2 regions of the Peribacillus sp. TH16 genome follow, and region 2 is predicted to be linked to the other one. Evidence: a T-box and tRNA genes for the amino acid it is inferred to sense, from the RefSeq annotation. Region 2 holds a T-box; the other holds one or more tRNA genes.

Region 1 (11,665 bases), 790 kb from region 2:
GAACGTACCCATAACGCCCAGGAGATTGTAAGCACATATGGTGAATTAGAGAAAGAAGAACTAGAGGAAAAAGAGATCGAGGTTACGATTGCAGGTCGTGTAATGACTAAACGTGGGAAAGGGAAAGCAGGATTTGCTCATATTCAGGATATCAGCGGTCAAATCCAAATCTACGTTCGTTTAGATAAAATTGGTGAAGATTCATACAAGTTATTCAACCAAACGGATCTTGGCGATATCGTAGGGATCACTGGTGTTATCTTTAAAACAAAAGTTGGAGAACTTTCTATTAAAGCTAATGACTTTGTGTTCCTTGCCAAAGCGCTTCGCCCGCTACCTGATAAGTTTCATGGTCTGAAGGATGTCGAAGAACGTTATCGGAAACGTTATGTGGATTTAATTACAAATGAGGAAAGCAAAAACACCTTAATCATGCGCAGTCGAATTGTTCAGGCTATGAGACGTTATTTAGACGATCATGGATATCTGGAAGTGGAAACGCCGCTATTACACTCTGTTGCAGGTGGAGCTGCTGCGCGCCCTTTCCTTACTCATCATAATGCGCTTGATATGCCATTGAACTTGAGGATTGCTATTGAACTTCATCTAAAACGCCTGATTGTCGGTGGGTTAGAGAAAGTTTATGAAATCGGCCGTGTATTCAGAAATGAAGGTGTATCTACAAGACATAATCCAGAATTCACTCTAATTGAATTATATGAGGCCTATGCGGATTATAAGGATATTATGAGTCTGACAGAAAACCTGGTTGCTCATATTGCTCAAGAAGTTCTGGGTACAACAACCATTCAATATGGAGAATATGAGATAGAATTAAAACCAGAATGGAAACGACTTCACATGGTTGACGCTGTAAAAGAATACACAGGTGTAGACTTCTGGACTCACATGAGTAAGGAAGAGGCACAGCAGCTTGCTAAAGACAATGGCATTGAAGTGAAGGAATCCATGGAGTTTGGCCATATTGTAAATGAATTCTTTGAACAGAAGGTAGAAGACAAATTAATTCAACCTACGTTCATTTATGGACATCCGGTAGAAATTTCTCCATTAGCTAAGAAAAATCCGGAAGATTCCCGTTTTACTGATCGTTTTGAACTATTCATTGTGGGTAGAGAGCATGCAAATGCTTTCACGGAACTTAATGATCCTATTGATCAACGTCAACGCTTTGAAGCTCAATTAAAAGAGCGTGAGCAAGGTAATGATGAAGCTCATGAAATGGATGAGGATTTCTTGGAAGCCTTAGAATACGGCATGCCACCAACTGGTGGATTGGGAATTGGTGTTGACCGACTAGTTATGCTATTAACCAATTCACCTTCAATCCGTGATGTCCTGTTATTCCCGTTAATGAGACATCGCTAATAATATATGAAGAGTAAAAAAGGAAACCGAGTTGGGCCTGAGGATCCATAGAGCATAGCTCTTGGTCCTCGGGCAGTCCAGTTCGGTTTTTGTTTTTTAATAATAATTTAACAGGCTATTTATTGATTGAATTCTAAGGCATGAAAGAAAAACAATATTATCTCAAAAAAACTTTATAAAAGGTATTGCGCAGTTAACCTAATGATGTTATATTTATATCTGTTGTTACGAACGAGTTTCAAATGGATTACAAACTTTTAAAAAAGTTTTAAAAAGTTGTTGACTCCAAGTAATGAAATGTGTTATTATAAATAAGCTGTTCCGAAAGACATTGCTCTTTGAAAACTGAACAAAACAAAGCGCCAACGTTAAATTTTAAGTGAGCACACACTATCAAAAAAGCAAAATGAGCAAGTCAAACATTTCTTCGGAGAGTTTGATCCTGGCTCAGGACGAACGCTGGCGGCGTGCCTAATACATGCAAGTCGAGCGAATCAATGGGAGCTTGCTCCCTGAGATTAGCGGCGGACGGGTGAGTAACACGTGGGCAACCTACCTATAAGACTGGGATAACTTCGGGAAACCGGAGCTAATACCGGATACATTCTTTTCTCGCATGAGAGAAGATGGAAAGACGGTTTCGGCTGTCACTTATAGATGGGCCCGCGGCGCATTAGCTAGTTGGTGAGGTAATGGCTCACCAAGGCGACGATGCGTAGCCGACCTGAGAGGGTGATCGGCCACACTGGGACTGAGACACGGCCCAGACTCCTACGGGAGGCAGCAGTAGGGAATCTTCCGCAATGGACGAAAGTCTGACGGAGCAACGCCGCGTGAACGAAGAAGGCCTTCGGGTCGTAAAGTTCTGTTGTTAGGGAAGAACAAGTACCAGAGTAACTGCTGGTACCTTGACGGTACCTAACCAGAAAGCCACGGCTAACTACGTGCCAGCAGCCGCGGTAATACGTAGGTGGCAAGCGTTGTCCGGAATTATTGGGCGTAAAGCGCGCGCAGGTGGTTCTTTAAGTCTGATGTGAAAGCCCACGGCTCAACCGTGGAGGGTCATTGGAAACTGGGGAACTTGAGTGCAGAAGAGGAAAGTGGAATTCCAAGTGTAGCGGTGAAATGCGTAGAGATTTGGAGGAACACCAGTGGCGAAGGCGACTTTCTGGTCTGTAACTGACACTGAGGCGCGAAAGCGTGGGGAGCAAACAGGATTAGATACCCTGGTAGTCCACGCCGTAAACGATGAGTGCTAAGTGTTAGAGGGTTTCCGCCCTTTAGTGCTGCAGCTAACGCATTAAGCACTCCGCCTGGGGAGTACGGCCGCAAGGCTGAAACTCAAAGGAATTGACGGGGGCCCGCACAAGCGGTGGAGCATGTGGTTTAATTCGAAGCAACGCGAAGAACCTTACCAGGTCTTGACATCCTCTGACAACCCTAGAGATAGGGCGTTCCCCTTCGGGGGACAGAGTGACAGGTGGTGCATGGTTGTCGTCAGCTCGTGTCGTGAGATGTTGGGTTAAGTCCCGCAACGAGCGCAACCCTTGATCTTAGTTGCCAGCATTCAGTTGGGCACTCTAAGGTGACTGCCGGTGACAAACCGGAGGAAGGTGGGGATGACGTCAAATCATCATGCCCCTTATGACCTGGGCTACACACGTGCTACAATGGATGGTACAAAGGGCTGCAAGCCTATGCGAAGGTAAGCGAATCCCATAAAGCCATTCTCAGTTCGGATTGTAGGCTGCAACTCGCCTACATGAAGCCGGAATCGCTAGTAATCGCGGATCAGCATGCCGCGGTGAATACGTTCCCGGGCCTTGTACACACCGCCCGTCACACCACGAGAGTTTGTAACACCCGAAGTCGGTGAGGTAACCTTTATGGAGCCAGCCGCCTAAGGTGGGACAGATGATTGGGGTGAAGTCGTAACAAGGTAGCCGTATCGGAAGGTGCGGCTGGATCACCTCCTTTCTAAGGATAAATACGAGAGCGCTTTTGTTTTGTTCAGTTTTGAATGAGTAATTCATTCAGATTCGAAAGATCTCATCACGTAGTGATGGAATTCTTTCTTCTTTGTTCCTTGAAAACTAGATAATAGATAGAAGGCAATTAATTTTTTCAAAGCATCAGTAAGATCTTTTTTAACGGTTAAGTTAGAAAGGGCGCACGGTGGATGCCTTGGCACTAGGAGCCGATGAAGGACGGGACTAACACCGATATGCTTCGGGGAGCTGTAAGTAAGCTTTGATCCGGAGATTTCCGAATGGGGAAACCCACTGTTCGTAATGGAACAGTATCTTTACCTGAATACATAGGGTACTGAAGGCAGACCCGGGGAACTGAAACATCTAAGTACCCGGAGGAAGAGAAAGCAAATGCGATTTCCTGAGTAGCGGCGAGCGAAACGGAATTAGCCCAAACCAAGAGGCTTGCCTCTTGGGGTTGTAGGACACTCAACATGGAGTTACAAAGGAACGGGGTAAATGAAGTGATCTGGAAAGGTCCGTCAAAGAAGGTAAAAACCCTGTAGTTGAAACTTCGTTCCCTCCTGAGTGGATCCTGAGTACGGCGGGACACGAGAAATCCCGTCGGAAGCAGGGAGGACCATCTCCCAAGGCTAAATACTACCTAGTGACCGATAGTGAACCAGTACCGTGAGGGAAAGGTGAAAAGCACCCCGGAAGGGGAGTGAAATAGATCCTGAAACCGTGTGCCTACAAGTAGTCAAAGCCCGTTAATGGGTAATGGCGTGCCTTTTGTAGAATGAACCGGCGAGTTACGATTTCATGCGAGGTTAAGTTGATAAGACGGAGCCGCAGCGAAAGCGAGTCTGAATAGGGCGAATGAGTATGAGGTCGTAGACCCGAAACCAGGTGATCTACCCATGTCCAGGGTGAAGTTCAGGTAACACTGAATGGAGGCCCGAACCCACGCACGTTGAAAAGTGCGGGGATGAGGTGTGGGTAGCGGAGAAATTCCAATCGAACCTGGAGATAGCTGGTTCTCTCCGAAATAGCTTTAGGGCTAGCCTCAAGATGAGAGTATTGGAGGTAGAGCACTGATTGGACTAGGGGCCCCCAACGGGTTACCGAATTCAGTCAAACTCCGAATGCCAAATACTTATTCTTGGGAGTCAGACTGCGAGTGATAAGATCCGTAGTCGAAAGGGAAACAGCCCAGACCACCAGCTAAGGTCCCAAAGTATACGTTAAGTGGAAAAGGATGTGGAGTTGCTTAGACAACCAGGATGTTGGCTCAGAAGCAGCCATCATTTAAAGAGTGCGTAATAGCTCACTGGTCGAGTGACTCCGCGCCGAAAATGTACCGGGGCTAAACGTATCACCGAAGCTGTGGATTGACACCGTATGGTGTCGATGGTAGGAGAGCGTTCTAAGGGCGTTGAAGTCAGACCGGAAGGACTGGTGGAGCGCTTAGAAGTGAGAATGCCGGTATGAGTAGCGAAAGAAGGGTGAGAATCCCTTCCACCGAATGCCTAAGGTTTCCTGAGGAAGGCTCGTCCGCTCAGGGTTAGTCGGGACCTAAGCCGAGGCCGAAAGGCGTAGGCGATGGACAACAGGTTGATATTCCTGTACCACCTATACATCGTTTGAACGATGGGGGGACGCAGAAGGATAGGGTAAGCGCGCTGTTGGATATGCGCGTCCAAGCAGTTAGGCCGGAAACGAGGCAAATCCCGTTTCCATTAAGGCGGAGCTGTGATGGCGAGGGAAATATAGTACCGAAGTTCCTGATTCCACGCTGCCAAGAAAAGCCTCTAGTGAGATGTAAGGTGCCCGTACCGCAAACCGACACAGGTAGGCGAGGAGAGAATCCTAAGGTGTGCGAGAGAACTCTCGTTAAGGAACTCGGCAAAATGACCCCGTAACTTCGGGAGAAGGGGTGCTTTTTAGGGTGAATAGCCCGGAAAAGCCGCAGTGAATAGGCCCAGGCGACTGTTTAGCAAAAACACAGGTCTCTGCGAAGCCGCAAGGCGAAGTATAGGGGCTGACACCGCCCGGTGCTGGAAGGTTAAGGGGAGAGGTTAGCGCAAGCGAAGCTTTGAACCGAAGCCCCAGTAAACGGCGGCCGTAACTATAACGGTCCTAAGGTAGCGAAATTCCTTGTCGGGTAAGTTCCGACCCGCACGAAAGGTGTAACGATCTGGGCACTGTCTCAACGAGAGACTCGGTGAAATTATAGTACCTGTGAAGATGCAGGTTACCCGCGACAGGACGGAAAGACCCCGTGGAGCTTTACTGCAGCCTGATATTGAATTTTGGTACAGCTTGTACAGGATAGGTAGGAGCCTGAGAAGCCGGAGCGCTAGCTTCGGTGGAGGCGTTGGTGGGATACTACCCTGGCTGTATTGAAATTCTAACCCGCGCCCCTTATCGGGGTGGGAGACAGTGTCAGGTGGGCAGTTTGACTGGGGCGGTCGCCTCCTAAAGAGTAACGGAGGCGCCCAAAGGTTCCCTCAGAATGGTTGGAAATCATTCGTAGAGTGTAAAGGCACAAGGGAGCTTGACTGCGAGACCTACAAGTCGAGCAGGGACGAAAGTCGGGCTTAGTGATCCGGTGGTTCCGCATGGAAGGGCCATCGCTCAACGGATAAAAGCTACCCCGGGGATAACAGGCTTATCTCCCCCAAGAGTCCACATCGACGGGGAGGTTTGGCACCTCGATGTCGGCTCATCGCATCCTGGGGCTGTAGTCGGTCCCAAGGGTTGGGCTGTTCGCCCATTAAAGCGGTACGCGAGCTGGGTTCAGAACGTCGTGAGACAGTTCGGTCCCTATCCGTCGCGGGCGCAGGAAATTTGAGAGGAGCTGTCCTTAGTACGAGAGGACCGGGATGGACGCACCGCTGGTGTACCAGTTGTCTTGCCAAAGGCATAGCTGGGTAGCTACGTGCGGACGGGATAAGTGCTGAAAGCATCTAAGCATGAAGCCCCCCTCGAGATGAGATTTCCCATAGCGCAAGCTAGTAAGATCCCTGAAAGATGATCAGGTTGATAGGTCAGAGGTGGAAGCGTGGCGACATGTGGAGCTGACTGATACTAATAGATCGAGGACTTAACCACGCTTTAAAAAATGAAATACCTTCTTATTATCTAGTTTTGAAGGAACAACGTTCCTTTATTGTTTGGTGGCGATAGCGAAGAGGTCACACCCGTTCCCATTCCGAACACGGCAGTTAAGCTCTTCAGCGCCGATGGTAGTTGGGGGTTTCCCCCTGTGAGAGTAGGACGCCGCCAAGCAGTTTCATATGGAGGATTAGCTCAGCTGGGAGAGCATCTGCCTTACAAGCAGAGGGTCGGCGGTTCGATCCCGTCATCCTCCACCATTTTTACACCTGCCGGTGTAGCTCAACTGGTAGAGCAACTGACTTGTAATCAGTAGGTTGGGGGTTCAAGTCCTCTTGCCGGCACCATTTTCATACAAGCTTAATATAGCATTTATAAATAGTTTCTATGAGCCATTAGCTCAGTTGGTAGAGCATCTGACTTTTAATCAGAGGGTCGAAGGTTCGAATCCTTCATGGCTCACCATTTTATTATGCGGGTGTGGCGGAATTGGCAGACGCACCAGACTTAGGATCTGGCGCCGCAAGGCGTGGGGGTTCAAGTCCCTTCACCCGCATGTTTGCGGAAGTAGTTCAGTGGTAGAATACAACCTTGCCAAGGTTGGGGTCGCGGGTTCGAATCCCGTCTTCCGCTCCACTATTTATTTATGCCGGGGTGGCGGAACTGGCAGACGCACAGGACTTAAAATCCTGCGGTAGGTGACTACCGTACCGGTTCGATTCCGGTCCTCGGCACCATCTTAATATGCGCCCGTAGCTCAATTGGATAGAGCATCTGACTACGAATCAGAAGGTTGTAGGTTCGACTCCCGCCGGGCGCACCATGTTTTTTCGGGAAGTAGCTCAGCTTGGTAGAGCACTTGGTTTGGGACCAAGGGGTCGCAGGTTCGAATCCTGTCTTCCCGACCATTGATTTTTGGGGCCTTAGCTCAGCTGGGAGAGCGCCTGCCTTGCACGCAGGAGGTCAGCGGTTCGATCCCGCTAGGCTCCACCAAAAAAAACTTGACAAGCTAAACAAGCTTTGATATGATGTAAAAGTTGATTCTTTAAAGGAATCAAATATTGCTCTTTGAAAACTGAACAAAACAAAGCGCCAACGTTAAATTTTAAGTGAGCACACACTATCAAAAAAGCAAAATGAGCAAGTCAAACATTTCTTCGGAGAGTTTGATCCTGGCTCAGGACGAACGCTGGCGGCGTGCCTAATACATGCAAGTCGAGCGAATCGATGGGAGCTTGCTCCCTGAGATTAGCGGCGGACGGGTGAGTAACACGTGGGCAACCTGCCTATAAGACTGGGATAACTTCGGGAAACCGGAGCTAATACCGGATACGTTCTTTTCTCGCATGAGAGAAGATGGAAAGACGGTTTTGCTGTCACTTATAGATGGGCCCGCGGCGCATTAGCTAGTTGGTGAGGTAATGGCTCACCAAGGCGACGATGCGTAGCCGACCTGAGAGGGTGATCGGCCACACTGGGACTGAGACACGGCCCAGACTCCTACGGGAGGCAGCAGTAGGGAATCTTCCGCAATGGACGAAAGTCTGACGGAGCAACGCCGCGTGAACGAAGAAGGCCTTCGGGTCGTAAAGTTCTGTTGTTAGGGAAGAACAAGTACCAGAGTAACTGCTGGTACCTTGACGGTACCTAACCAGAAAGCCACGGCTAACTACGTGCCAGCAGCCGCGGTAATACGTAGGTGGCAAGCGTTGTCCGGAATTATTGGGCGTAAAGCGCGCGCATGGTGGTTCCTTAAGTCTGATGTGAAAGCCCACGGCTCAACCGTGGAGGGTCATTGGAAACTGGGGAACTTGAGTGCAGAAGAGGAAAGTGGAATTCCAAGTGTAGCGGTGAAATGCGTAGAGATTTGGAGGAACACCAGTGGCGAAGGCGACTTTCTGGTCTGTAACTGACACTGAGGCGCGAAAGCGTGGGGAGCAAACAGGATTAGATACCCTGGTAGTCCACGCCGTAAACGATGAGTGCTAAGTGTTAGAGGGTTTCCGCCCTTTAGTGCTGCAGCTAACGCATTAAGCACTCCGCCTGGGGAGTACGGCCGCAAGGCTGAAACTCAAAGGAATTGACGGGGGCCCGCACAAGCGGTGGAGCATGTGGTTTAATTCGAAGCAACGCGAAGAACCTTACCAGGTCTTGACATCCTCTGACAACCCTAGAGATAGGGCGTTCCCCTTCGGGGGACAGAGTGACAGGTGGTGCATGGTTGTCGTCAGCTCGTGTCGTGAGATGTTGGGTTAAGTCCCGCAACGAGCGCAACCCTTGATCTTAGTTGCCAGCATTCAGTTGGGCACTCTAAGGTGACTGCCGGTGACAAACCGGAGGAAGGTGGGGATGACGTCAAATCATCATGCCCCTTATGACCTGGGCTACACACGTGCTACAATGGATGGTACAAAGGGCTGCAAACCTGCGAAGGTAAGCGAATCCCATAAAGCCATTCTCAGTTCGGATTGTAGGCTGCAACTCGCCTACATGAAGCCGGAATCGCTAGTAATCGCGGATCAGCATGCCGCGGTGAATACGTTCCCGGGCCTTGTACACACCGCCCGTCACACCACGAGAGTTTGTAACACCCGAAGTCGGTGAGGTAACCTTTATGGAGCCAGCCGCCTAAGGTGGGACAGATGATTGGGGTGAAGTCGTAACAAGGTAGCCGTATCGGAAGGTGCGGCTGGATCACCTCCTTTCTAAGGATAAATACGAGAGCGCTTTTGTTTTGTTCAGTTTTGAATGAGTAATTCATTCAGATTCGAAAGATCTCATCACGTAGTGATGGAATTCTTTCTTCTTTGTTCCTTGAAAACTAGATAATAGATAGAAGGCAATTAATTTTTTCAAAGCATCAGTAAGATCTTTTTTAACGGTTAAGTTAGAAAGGGCGCACGGTGGATGCCTTGGCACTAGGAGCCGATGAAGGACGGGACTAACACCGATATGCTTCGGGGAGCTGTAAGTAAGCTTTGATCCGGAGATTTCCGAATGGGGAAACCCACTGTTCGTAATGGAACAGTATCTTTACCTGAATACATAGGGTACTGAAGGCAGACCCGGGGAACTGAAACATCTAAGTACCCGGAGGAAGAGAAAGCAAATGCGATTTCCTGAGTAGCGGCGAGCGAAACGGAATTAGCCCAAACCAAGAGGCTTGCCTCTTGGGGTTGTAGGACACTCAACATGGAGTTACAAAGGAACGGGGTAAATGAAGTGATCTGGAAAGGTCCGTCAAAGAAGGTAAAAACCCTGTAGTTGAAACTTCGTTCCCTCCTGAGTGGATCCTGAGTACGGCGGGACACGAGAAATCCCGTCGGAAGCAGGGAGGACCATCTCCCAAGGCTAAATACTACCTAGTGACCGATAGTGAACCAGTACCGTGAGGGAAAGGTGAAAAGCACCCCGGAAGGGGAGTGAAATAGATCCTGAAACCGTGTGCCTACAAGTAGTCAAAGCCCGTTAATGGGTAATGGCGTGCCTTTTGTAGAATGAACCGGCGAGTTACGATTTCATGCGAGGTTAAGTTGATAAGACGGAGCCGCAGCGAAAGCGAGTCTGAATAGGGCGAATGAGTATGAGGTCGTAGACCCGAAACCAGGTGATCTACCCATGTCCAGGGTGAAGTTCAGGTAACACTGAATGGAGGCCCGAACCCACGCACGTTGAAAAGTGCGGGGATGAGGTGTGGGTAGCGGAGAAATTCCAATCGAACCTGGAGATAGCTGGTTCTCTCCGAAATAGCTTTAGGGCTAGCCTCAAGATGAGAGTATTGGAGGTAGAGCACTGATTGGACTAGGGGCCCCCAACGGGTTACCGAATTCAGTCAAACTCCGAATGCCAAATACTTATTCTTGGGAGTCAGACTGCGAGTGATAAGATCCGTAGTCGAAAGGGAAACAGCCCAGACCACCAGCTAAGGTCCCAAAGTATACGTTAAGTGGAAAAGGATGTGGAGTTGCTTAGACAACCAGGATGTTGGCTCAGAAGCAGCCATCATTTAAAGAGTGCGTAATAGCTCACTGGTCGAGTGACTCCGCGCCGAAAATGTACCGGGGCTAAACGTATCACCGAAGCTGTGGATTGACACCGTATGGTGTCGATGGTAGGAGAGCGTTCTAAGGGCGTTGAAGTCAGACCGGAAGGACTGGTGGAGCGCTTAGAAGTGAGAATGCCGGTATGAGTAGCGAAAGAAGGGTGAGAATCCCTTCCACCGAATGCCTAAGGTTTCCTGAGGAAGGCTCGTCCGCTCAGGGTTAGTCGGGACCTAAGCCGAGGCCGAAAGGCGTAGGCGATGGACAACAGGTTGATATTCCTGTACCACCTATACATCGTTTGAACGATGGGGGGACGCAGAAGGATAGGGTAAGCGCGCTGTTGGATATGCGCGTCCAAGCAGTTAGGCCGGAAACGAGGCAAATCCCGTTTCCATTAAGGCGGAGCTGTGATGGCGAGGGAAATATAGTACCGAAGTTCCTGATTCCACGCTGCCAAGAAAAGCCTCTAGTGAGATGTAAGGTGCCCGTACCGCAAACCGACACAGGTAGGCGAGGAGAGAATCCTAAGGTGTGCGAGAGAACTCTCGTTAAGGAACTCGGCAAAATGACCCCGTAACTTCGGGAGAAGGGGTGCTTTTTAGGGTGAATAGCCCGGAAAAGCCGCAGTGAATAGGCCCAGGCGACTGTTTAGCAAAAACACAGGTCTCTGCGAAGCCGCAAGGCGAAGTATAGGGGCTGACACCGCCCGGTGCTGGAAGGTTAAGGGGAGAGGTTAGCGCAAGCGAAGCTTTGAACCGAAGCCCCAGTAAACGGCGGCCGTAACTATAACGGTCCTAAGGTAGCGAAATTCCTTGTCGGGTAAGTTCCGACCCGCACGAAAGGTGTAACGATCTGGGCACTGTCTCAACGAGAGACTCGGTGAAATTATAGTACCTGTGAAGATGCAGGTTACCCGCGACAGGACGGAAAGACCCCGTGGAGCTTTACTGCAGCCTGATATTGAATTTTGGTACAGCTTGTACAGGATAGGTAGGAGCCTGAGAAGCCGGAGCGCTAGCTTCGGTGGAGGCGTTGGTGGGATACTACCCTGGCTGTATTGAAATTCTAACCCGCGCCCCTTATCGGGGTGGGAGACAGTGTCAGGTGGGCAGTTTGACTGGGGCGGTCGCCTCCTAAAGAGTAACG
Region 2 (11,665 bases):
AAAATGATTTTCAAACTGTTTCAGGTCTTCTACCGTTGTTTGTTTCTCTGTTAATGAGTTAAGGGAGCTGACAAATTCTCCATATTCCTCACTTGTGTCTCGTTTGATTTTTTCAGTCAATATATCTGTCAGTATTGCAGTCGACAAATGTTCCATTTTTCTGCACCTACTTATCTGTTTTTAATCATTATAATAGTTATAGACTAAAAATTCAAAAAGTTCTGTTTGGTAATATTTTAAGATAATTTGTTTGCAATAAGAATAGTATCCCTTTAACAAGGGGATGAATATATCTCAACTTATCTAAGGGGAAAGGTGTTCAAAGTAAATGTAATCTAGAGCGAATTTAGTAATGACTGCTTTTTTTGTTCATTCTTATCAGGAAGTTTGCTTTAACAAAGAGGAAAAAAATCATATTTTTTGGTAATAGTCACTGGCTTGCCCTGTAACATGTGTACTATTGCTTACTCATAACACATGGGAATGATTTTCGATGAATATGAAAAACACCGTTTTAATGAACGGTGTTAATTGTGGTTATCTCTTTTCAATTGCCACTATGAATGGCGGATTATTGGTTTGATTAATGAAGTCATATTTCAGGACATGGGCTTTTTGCTGAGGGAGATCCTGAACATAGTGTAATAATGCGTCCCGTTCCGTAGCACCTTCTGGATGACCGTGATAGATGACGAGGATGATGATACCTTCGGGAGCCATCATTTCGAAAAGCTGTTCAATTGCAGATATCGTTGTATTAGCTTGGGTGACGATTGATTTGTCTCCACCAGGAAGGTAGCCCAGGTTAAAAATAGCTCCAGTAATATTCCCAAAATGTTCTTTGCTGATGTATTTGTTCATCTGCTCGTGTCCGTCATGAACAAGAGTGCAGCGTTCATGCATACTTTCAGCCTTCAGTTTAGCTGCTGTGATTTGAATGGCATCTTCTTGGATGTCAAAACTATAGACATGCCCTTTTTCACCAGTTAGTCCTGCAAGAAAGACAGTGTCAAAGCCGTTGCCCATAGTGCCGTCAACGGTAATGTCCCCGGGTTGAACTGCTTTTTCAAGCAGAAGTTTTGCGAATGGCAAAATGCGATCCAGCTTCATCGTGATGGTACCTCCATATGATAATTTTTCCCCTGCCAGCTGTTGCGGCGTTTCAATTCGGCATCAATAGCATTCAATACATCCCATTTATTGACGCTCCACATCGGGCCAATCATCAAATCAATCGGACCGTCTCCAGTTATGCGGTGAACGATCATTTCAGGAGGGATTATTTCCAACTGATCACAAACAAGATTGACATAATCGTCTCGGTCAAGAAATTCAAGCTGGCCCTTTTCATATTGCTTGACCATGGGCGTCCCTTTTAATAGATGAAGTAAGTGAATCTTAATGCCCTGCACATCTAGTTTCGCGATTTCACGAGCTGTTTCCATCATCATTTCGTAGTCTTCTTGAGGAAGGCCATTAATGATGTGGGAGCAAACTCGAATGCCATGTTTGCGCAGTTTATCAACGCCTTCTTTGTAGCAATCAAAATCATGAGCACGGTTGATCATCGTGGCGGTTTTTTCATGAACGGTCTGCAGGCCAAGCTCCACCCAGAGGTAAGTGCGCTCGTTCAGTTCCGCTAAATATTCGACTACATCATCTGGCAGACAGTCCGGCCGTGTTGCAATGGAGAGGCCGACGACACCCTCTTGAGTCAGTACGCTTTCGTATTTTTCACGAAGCTCTGCCACGGGTGCATGCGTATTCGTGAACGCTTGGAAATAGGCCATATACTTTCCGTCTTTCCATTTATGATGCATTCGTTCACTGACTTTCTTAAACTGGACGTCGAGCGGCTCAACGCGGTTACCTGCAAAGTCTCCCGATCCAGAGACACTGCAGAAGCTACAGCCTCCATGTGCGACGGTGCCATCACGGTTCGGACAGTCAAAACCGCCGTCTAGAGCAACCTTAAAAACTTTATGTCCAAAGTGATTGCGTAAGTGATAATTCCAAGTATGATATCGTTTGTTATCCGATGCATATATAAACGGGTTTGCTTGATTCAAGTCAGCAACCTCCTAAGAATAATAAAGCGCAACATATATTATACAACATTCTGGCAGCTAGGTCTTTTTTCTAAAAATAAGCGTATAATGTATACTTGAAGGTTAAACATTGGCTACTAATGCCAGTATATCTAGTGAATGATAAATCCAATCGGGAGCTGATGGACATGACTGGTCAAGTTGAAGAAGCAATTAATCAAATGAAAAAGAAATTAGCCGAAAATAATCAGGTGATCGAAGTAAATGAAGATGGGTTTATATATAAAGCCACTTGTACCTTCAATTCACCTGCCTCGGACGAACAAATTCATTCCTTTGAACAGAAAACTGGATTGCTGCTGCCCGATGATTATAAAGAATTTTTGAAAATAACGAATGGATGCCGTCTGTTCGATAACCTCGAATCCGGGGGAGAAAATGATTTATACAGCCTGGATGATATTATTAATTACACATATGAAGACTCCTACGAAGGATGTTATAAGATTGCCTGCATCTATCAAGATAATATCGTGATTGATGGGGAAGCCGTTGCGAAAGGCGATAAGAATTATTTAATGGTAAAAGGACATATAGACGATTTTGAAGAAGGCGAGAAACTTCATATGGGCTTTGCCGAATGGATTGATCAGTTTATTTCCCATCAAGGAGAGAAATTTTGGGATAAATAATGATTCCTCAAAAAAACTGATAATCCACTCGTTATTTGCTCAAACTAATCGAGATGATTCCGAATCATCCAAATGAGACGCGAAGGAGAGGGTTTGAAATGGCCACCAGACAATCCATCGATCATTTTTTAGAGCAATGTGAAGGGGCTCTCCATTTTGCAGAGTTTGAATTTAACGAGGCCTCACGGCAGGAGCATTATGATGATGAACAATTTCAAAATTCGCAAAGATATATCGAAGAGGCTTTGACGGATATGGAACGATTGTATGCCAGTTCGAATGCCCAACAACGAGATATGCTTGCTCGGATGCAACAGCAGTTGAATGAACTGAAAAATGAGATGATTTTACTGCGTCATTAAAGTAAGAATGGGGGCTATGGATGCATAGCCTCCTATTTATTTTCGAACGATTTTTCTCAAATATGCATATATAATGAGAAACCTGTTGATAATGTTGGTGAACGGCTATTGCAATTATCGGTAAAATTGACTAGAATGTAATATAATCAAATATTCTCATAAAGACTATGATGAGGAGCAGTAGCGATTAGAACCAGTATAGAGAGTTGACGGATGGTGCAAGTCAACCTGGAATGATTGTGAACTCGCCTTGGAGTTACAGGTGTGAAGGTAATAGTAATGCCTGGCGTTTAATCCATGTTACGGATGTTTGAGCTGGGCGGTTTTTTAAGTATCGCCAATGTGGGTGGTACCGCGGGAAGATATACATAATCCTCTCGTCCCTATTTGGGATGAGGGGTTTTTTTATTGTTTTTTTATACGGAAATTAGGAGGAAATCAAATGAGTTTTGACCATAGAAGTATAGAAACAAAATGGCAACAGTATTGGGAGGGCAATAAGACATTTAAAACGGGGGAAGAGAGCGGAAAACGTAAATTCTACGCGCTTGATATGTTCCCATACCCATCAGGAGCGGGTCTTCATGTTGGGCATCCTGAAGGTTATACGGCAAGTGATATTTTAGCAAGAATGAAACGGGCGCAGGGGTATAATGTGTTACATCCAATCGGCTGGGATGCTTTTGGACTTCCGGCAGAGCAGTATGCGATTGATACGGGGAATGACCCAGCGGAATTTACGGAACACAACATCAACACATTCCGCCGTCAAATCAAGGCGCTTGGTTTCTCTTATGACTGGGACCGCGAAATCAACACGACCGACCCTGAATATTATAAATGGACGCAATGGATCTTCTTGAAATTATATGAAAAGGGTCTTGCTTATATTGATGAAGTAGCTGTGAACTGGTGTCCGGCACTTGGCACGGTTTTGGCTAACGAAGAAGTCATCGATGGAAAAAGTGAGCGTGGAGGCCATCCGGTTGAGCGCCGTCCGATGAAGCAGTGGATGCTTCGAATCACAGCTTATGCAGACCGTTTGATCGACGATTTGAATGATGTGGATTGGCCGGAGAACATTAAGGATATGCAACGTAACTGGATTGGCCGTTCTGAGGGAGCGGAAGTGACGTTCAATATCGATGGCCACGATGAAACATTCACGGTGTTTACGACTCGTCCGGATACTTTATTCGGTGCAACGTATGCTGTATTGGCTCCAGAGCATTCATTTGTTGATAAAATTACGACTACGGAACAAAGATCTGCAGTTGACGCATATTTAGATGAAGTGAAACATAAAAGCGACTTGGAAAGAACAGACTTGGCAAAAGATAAATCAGGCGTGTTCACAGGGGCTTATGCAATAAATCCAGTCAATGGCGAGAAAATGCCGATCTGGATTGCTGATTACGTGTTAATCAGCTACGGAACGGGTGCTATCATGGCCGTTCCTGCGCATGATGAACGTGATTATGAATTTGCTGTTAAATTCGAATTGCCAATTAAAGAAGTTGTAGCTGGTGGAGATGTGACAAAAGAAGCATACACAGGCGACGGTCTTCATGTGAATTCTGAATTCCTAGATGGATTGAATAAAGAAGAAGGCATTTCAACCATGATCAAATGGCTGGAAGAAAAAGAAATCGGCACGAAAAAAATCACGTACCGTCTTCGCGACTGGTTATTCAGCCGCCAACGTTACTGGGGTGAACCGATTCCAATCATCCATTGGGAAGATGGCACGATGTCCGCGGTGAAAGAAGAAGAACTACCATTGATTTTACCGAAAGCAACAGACATCAAGCCTTCAGGCACTGGTGAATCACCGCTTGCGAACATTGCAGAATGGGTGAATGTAACGGATGAAAACGGACGTAAAGGCCGCCGTGAGACGAATACAATGCCACAATGGGCAGGTAGCAGCTGGTACTTCCTTCGTTATATTGATCCGGACAACACTGAAGCACTTGCAGATCCGGAAAAATTAAAAGAATGGATGCCAGTCGACATTTATATTGGCGGTGCTGAGCATGCAGTTCTTCACTTATTGTACGCTCGCTTCTGGCATAAATTCTTGTACGATATCGGTATCGTACCAACGAGTGAACCTTTCCAAAACCTATTCAACCAAGGAATGATCCTTGGAGAGAATAATGAAAAAATGAGTAAATCAAAGGGCAATGTCGTAAACCCAGATGACATCGTTGAAAGCCATGGTGCCGATACACTTCGTATGTACGAAATGTTCATGGGACCATTGGACGCTTCCATTGCTTGGTCGACAAACGGATTGGACGGTTCGCGCCGATTCCTTGATCGTATCTGGCGTTTACTAATTAGCGAAGACGGCACGATTACAGATAAAATGGCTGATACTGATGACAGCGGAAAGCTTGAAAAAGTGTATCATCAAACGGTAAAAAAAGTGACCGAGAACTATGAAGAATTGAAATTCAATACGGCGATTTCACAGCTGATGGTATTTATCAATGATGCCTACAAAGCAGATGCGCTTCCTAAAGAATATATCGAAGGCTTCGTGAAATTGCTTGCGCCAGTTGCACCGCATATCGCCGAAGAACTTTGGTCTAAACTTGGCCATTCTGAAAGCATCACATACGGAACATGGCCAGCGTTTGACGAAGCTAAGCTAGTCGACAACGAAGTTGAAATCGTCATCCAAATCAACGGAAAAGTCAAAGCCAAATTAATGGTTCCAACTGACACAACGAAAGAAAAACTAGAAGAAATTGCGATGGGCGATGACTCCATCAAAGAACAAATTGATGGCAAAACCATCCGTAAAGTCATTGCTGTACCAGGAAAACTAGTCAACATTGTCGCAAACTAAATAGTTGAGAGCTGGCCCGCATGTCTTGTGCAGGGTCAGCTTTTTTTTCATGAGCAGAAATAAAACTGAAATTCGACATATTTTGTGATTTCTATGATAAAAGTCGATTTCCGGTATTAAATATCAGATTTTGAAATCATCAACTAGTTATTGGAAGCCTAAGTGAATTTCATTTAATATTTTTGAGGAAAATACTGTTTTTGGACATTTAGAGATTGCTTAATTGGTACATGTGAACCATTTTTCAGCAAAATGTTCAGTAATATCAAGCATTTTTTATGAAAAAGGGAAAAAATTGGTTGATAAAATTTTACAGTATGATAGTTTGGTATAGTGATGTAATTTTTTACTATTTATTGGAGGCGAAACTGTGAAATTTAAGAGTGTAAGTCGATTTACAGCGTTTGTACTTATTTTTGCACTGATTTTCAGCTTGATGGTTCCACAACAATCTCAAGCTGCACCAAATCCTGTATCACCCATTGAGAACGTAAAACCGATTAAAAATGGAGATACTTTAGTCGGGAAGTTTGAAAAACCGGATGTTCAATGGTACCAAATTAAACCGACAGCAGAAGAAATACAAAAATTCTCCCATATTGAGTTCGAAGTCAATTCGGAGCAAATCTTGAATATTTCCGTTTATCAAGATAAAGAAAAAGCAGAACAAGATGAGAGTAATTACATGGCCTCTGCTTATCCTGATGAAAAGGCTGTTGTAGATTTCCCATATGCTTGGGAAGGCACGTATTATGTTAAAGTTGAATATTTTGGTGAAACGGATGAAGAGGGAAATCCTATACCAGAAGCTAAAAATGAAGCTGAGTACTCTATCAATGCTCATTCTGTAACGCTACCGCCATCCGCTGGGGACGAAGAGATGGATCTCGAATCATGCCCAGTTGAAGTAAGCGTAACCGATAAGAAAACGGGAGAATCTATGTTGAAAACACTTCGCGTGTTTAGAGACGAAGTTCTCACGAAGTCATCTGAGGGACGTAGCCTTTCATCTTTATACTATAAAGCCTCTCCATTCCTAGCTCTTCATTTGGCTAGTAATAAAACATCTAGAGAAGCTGTCTATAATCATTTAGTCGTCCTTAAGCCTCTAATTGAGGATCTTAATGAAAATGGAGTAAGCAGTACGGCAGTCATTAGCAACAAACAGCAAGAAGCGATTAAAGCATTATTTAATAAGACAGCAGACGTCGCTCCAGCTGGATTGAAAAAAGAAATGAACAGCATTGCAAAGAAAATCAACCTTGATAAGCTTGCAGGTGAGAGAATCGTCGATATCGCAAGCAAAGTAGGAATTGAACTTCCAACTTCGAAGAATACAAAGAACAAATATATTGTCAAACTTAAACCTGGGAAGTCTTTAAGTTCAGTCCAATCCAAGGTACAAGGAAAAGGATATGCAACATTATCGACACCTAAGAAACAAGAGGTTCTGTATGATGATATGTACGTTGTTGAGTTAAAGAATCAAGCTAAAATGAGCACAGCAGCTCTATCGAATATTGAGAAACTTCCAGAAGTGGAATATATCGAAGCGGTTAAAACGTACAAAGCACTTTCAGCCGATATTCAGTCACCGTATCAATGGTCTTTAAATAACCCCGGTGGAGAAGAGGGCTATAAGGGAGCAGACATCGATAACGAAAAACTGCAAAACCTTATTAAGAAACGTAATTTAAAGGATACATTAGTAGCAGTTGTTGACACAGGTGTTGATGATTCCCTGGCGGATTTGAAAGATACAGTTCGCATGGATTTAGGAAAGAACTTCATTGATAAAAAAGGAAATGCCGTTGATGACAATGGTCACGGTACCCATGTTTCTGGGATTATCGCTGCCAAAGCTGATAATGGGTATTCCATGCAAGGAATTAATCCAGTAGCTAAAATCATGCCTGTGAAGGTTCTCGATTCTTCAGGATATGGAGACATGGAGAAAATTGCATTAGGCATTAAATATGCTGTGGACCATGGCGCCAAGGTGATAAATCTTAGCTTAGGTGGAGAATACAGCAGAACAATTGAACATGCTTTGAAAGATGCTGCTGCCAAAAATGTAATGGTTGTCGTAGCAAGCGGTAATGATGGGATGGAAGGTCTTTCTTACCCTGCATCTTCTAAATATGTCATTTCCGTCGGTGCAACCAATGCCCTTGATTTAGTATCGGATTATTCTAATTATGGCGCGAAATTAGACATGGTTGCTCCAGGGACAGGCATTCCAAGCCTTGTACCGAATGGGAATGTTACCTACATGGATGGTACATCAATGGCAGCTCCTCATGTTGCTGCAACTACTGCCTTGTTATTATCCGGGAATCCTGGTTTGAAATTAAATGATGTAAGAGAAATTCTTCACGAGACATCCGAATATGTTGCTTTTGAAGAAGAAGATAATGTAGATCCGTATGAGGACTACCAACCTGAGGAAGGTGAAATCCAATATCCAGTAGAAGAATTACCTATTGGAAAAGATATCGTATCGGGATTTGGAAGACTGAATGCTTATAGTGCACTTAGTACAGTGGATTTACAAGCTAAAGTTAATCCATTAATTGATACGCAAACAAAAATTGCAGGATCAGCAAAAAAAGGTTCGACAATCGAAGTGAAAAATGGAAAGCAAACGCTTGGTAAAACGACAACTGCAGCCAATGGAACGTTCAGTATTAAGATTCCAGTCCAAAAAGCAAGTCAACTTCTTACTGTGAATATATCTGATTCTTCCAAACTAGCAGTCTCTTCAATCAAAGTGTTTGTGAAGAAGGGTGAAACACCTAATAAGCCAACTGTTAAGGCTGTCAGTGACAAAGATACGTATGTAACTGGTCAATCGCAAGCCGACATGAAAATCACGATCAAAAATAATGCAAAAAAAGTAATTGGTTCAGGAAACACGGATAGCAAGGGGAATTTTAAAGTAAAAATCAGCAAACAAATAGCGGGGACTAAGCTTTCAATCACAGCTACAGACTTGGCAAAGCGTGAAAGTAAAGCAGCAACCGTGACTGTAATTGATAAAACAGCTCCAAGTGCACCGAAAGTGAACGAAGTAAACGACAAATCCACCAACGTAACTGGTAAAGCGGAAATCGGTTCGACTGTTACGGTGAAGTACCAAAATAAAAATATCGGCACAGCTAAAGCTGATAAAAATGGAAAATTCTCTATTAAAATTAGCAAGAAAAAAGCAAGTTCTGTATTATACGTCTCAGCAAAAGATAAAGCTGGCAATACAGGGAAAGCAGCAAAAGTAACGGTTAAAGATAAAACAGCTCCAAGTGCACCTAAAGTGAATGAAGTAAACGATAAATCCACCACCGTAACTGGTAAAGCGGAAATCGGTTCAACTGTTACGGTGAAGTACCAAGATAAAAATATCGGCACAGCTAAAGCTGATAAAAATGGGAAATTCTCTGTTAAAATCAGCAAGAAAAAAGCAGGTTCTGTATTATATGTCTCAGCAAAAGATAAAGCTGGCAATACAAGTAAAGCAGCAAAAGTAACGGTTAAGAAGAAAAAGTAACGGTTAAGAAGCATAAAAAATAAAAAGTATAGCCGTTTAACATTTATGTTAAACGGCTGTTTTTTGTTTAGGCGGCGTTACTGTTTATTTGAGTAAGCCCTTATTAAGCGTTATAAAAGATAACAGGCTAAATTCCTTCGTTTATATAAGCTAATTTTAACAATTGGCTTGATAGCTACCCCTTTTTTGAATCTTCAAATGCCTCATTTATTTTATCGAAGTCATAGGGTTTAACAAATTTATCAAACGGGAACAATCCGTACTTGTAGTACTCAACTAATTCAGGAATAAACAATTGATAATTCTACATGGACATTAATATTCATCTCAGGCGTACCACCTACAATTGCTAATTGGCCAAGCGGATTTAGTGCCCGCAGTGCTTGACGAATTTTACATCCTGTTATTTTTCTGCCTTGATCGCACTCAAACTTACTTCGCCCGTACCATATATTGCTAACCCCATTTATTTTGGGTGCATTTCATTAAAAAGACACAGCTACACAAAATCTGATAAGATTACAATATTTTCGTAAATTTATTATTTTATGTCTATATTATGACATATTTTTATTAAATGTTATAAAATATTACATTTGTTTTGTGATAATGAATTTTATGTATTATTATGGAAGTGTAATAAAAATATGGAAAATTAGGTATCGTAATGAAAAAAGTATTAGCAACATTAGTAGTAGGTTTAACCTTAACATCAGTATCTGGCATCAATGCCAGCGCAGCGGAGGCTGAAATAGAAGGGGCTAATATTAGTATATTAGATGAATCCTCAACTTACTCAGCATCTGGTGAAATAAGTGCATCAGTAGGAAATGCTAAACTTTCAGGTTCAAACCCAATTGGTCTAAAACCCCGTGCTGTAGCTTCTACTTCAGCAAAGAGTGGCACCGCTTCATCTCTTAGAGCTAAAGTAGACGTTAACAATAATGGAACTAGCACTTCTACAACTGGATGGGCACAACAAAGTAATACAAGTAAAGTAAGTACATCGAAACTTGTTGCGTCAACAGAAAAAGCACAATTCCATGGCAGTCATCAAATCAAGAAGACTAAGACATCGGCATGGCAGGTTAGAACTACAAATATAAAATTCTAAAATACTTAGCAATTATTCTACACTGATTTTTGGATAAAAAGTGCAGAGTCAAATGACCCTGCACTTTTTATAAATTAAAATCGATATTTTAATAGGAGGAACAATGCCATGTTTAAGAAACATAATAAAAGTATAGTGGCATTCACTCTTTTATTGTTAGCTATAATAGCAATCATTTTTATATTCTTGAAAGAAGACAAGAAAGATTTGGCTACTAAATCTATAAAAAATGACAACGAAATATCCAATTTATCGAAGGAAGATATAGAACTTGGTGCGGGCTATGGATTACAATTAAAAAAATCCAATAGTGAAGAAGATAGCCAACTCAACGGTCAAATTTCAATGGAAACACCACAAGATAAATTGGAGATAGAATTCAATAACAGAGGGAATACTGGACAATATATCTTAAAAGTATTTTATGATTATGAGGAAATTAAGTTTAAAGCTGGAGATGAAGAAGAGTACAATCCGTCATATACATTTCAACTAGAAAGTTTAAAATCCATTAATATCCCCTTGAATCTTACAAAAGATATAAAAAAGGATAATAAATCACATAAAATCACAGTAGGAGTGTATGCTTCTCCTGAAAAAAATGCTAAAACTATAAAAGCTATGACCAATACATTTGGAGTAACAATAGATTACGAGCTTGTTCTCAATGAAGGTGAAGGGAAAATTTCATTAATTCAAAAACCTTCTAATCCAATGAAAATTATGGATGTGCAATTTCAAGGAATAATGATAAATAATGATTTTAAAAGTGATAATCAGGCGATGTTTCCTCCATATTCATTGAAAGTTAAAAAAGGGGAAAAAGTAAAACTTGCATATAGAGCAGGAGGATATCAAGACGTAGAAGACTATTTGATTTTATCGATGTTAGACTGGAATCAAATTAATATGGATGAAAAAACATATTTGTTATTAAAAAATGAACCAACAAAACTAGGATATGGAACGTTTCACATCATAGCACCAAATAAACCAGGACTATATGAATTTACAAGTTTTATAATACCTGACCCAACTAAGAATAAAA

The links. The T-box of region 2 lies ahead of leuS (leucine--tRNA ligase). A T-box ahead of a tRNA ligase gene usually reads a tRNA of that ligase, here a tRNA-Leu.
Region 1: it encodes a tRNA-Leu, which carries the amino acid that the T-box ahead of leuS (leucine--tRNA ligase) is inferred to sense. The anticodon was not compared.

The regions. Positions count from the first base shown of each region.
Region 1 is NZ_JAEKEM010000009.1:2,986,624-2,998,288, forward strand. Features, by position in the region: gene lysS (lysine--tRNA ligase) at 1-1,389, shown strand, start outside; rRNA gene JFV29_RS28475 (16S ribosomal RNA) at 1,814-3,366, shown strand; rRNA gene JFV29_RS28480 (23S ribosomal RNA) at 3,542-6,473, shown strand; rRNA gene rrf (5S ribosomal RNA) at 6,535-6,650, shown strand; tRNA gene JFV29_RS28490 (tRNA-Val) at 6,661-6,736, shown strand; tRNA gene JFV29_RS28495 (tRNA-Thr) at 6,748-6,823, shown strand; tRNA gene JFV29_RS28500 (tRNA-Lys) at 6,866-6,941, shown strand; tRNA gene JFV29_RS28505 (tRNA-Leu) at 6,951-7,032, shown strand; tRNA gene JFV29_RS28510 (tRNA-Gly) at 7,038-7,112, shown strand; tRNA gene JFV29_RS28515 (tRNA-Leu) at 7,125-7,213, shown strand; tRNA gene JFV29_RS28520 (tRNA-Arg) at 7,223-7,299, shown strand; tRNA gene JFV29_RS28525 (tRNA-Pro) at 7,308-7,384, shown strand; tRNA gene JFV29_RS28530 (tRNA-Ala) at 7,394-7,469, shown strand; rRNA gene JFV29_RS28535 (16S ribosomal RNA) at 7,631-9,181, shown strand; rRNA gene JFV29_RS28540 (23S ribosomal RNA) at 9,357-11,665, shown strand, end outside.
Region 2 is NZ_JAEKEM010000009.1:2,198,402-2,210,066, reverse strand. Features, by position in the region: gene JFV29_RS24615 (hypothetical protein) at 1-156, opposite strand, end outside; gene JFV29_RS24610 (tRNA (mnm(5)s(2)U34)-methyltransferase) at 538-1,110, opposite strand; gene JFV29_RS24605 (TIGR01212 family radical SAM protein) at 1,107-2,069, opposite strand; gene JFV29_RS24600 (SMI1/KNR4 family protein) at 2,189-2,740, shown strand; gene JFV29_RS24595 (DUF2524 family protein) at 2,839-3,102, shown strand; T-box leader at 3,261-3,490, shown strand; gene leuS (leucine--tRNA ligase) at 3,545-5,959, shown strand; gene JFV29_RS24585 (Ig-like domain-containing protein) at 6,330-9,503, shown strand; partial or broken gene JFV29_RS31810 (hypothetical protein) at 9,614-9,801, opposite strand; gene JFV29_RS24580 (hypothetical protein) at 10,171-10,617, shown strand; gene JFV29_RS24575 (hypothetical protein) at 10,726-11,665, shown strand, end outside.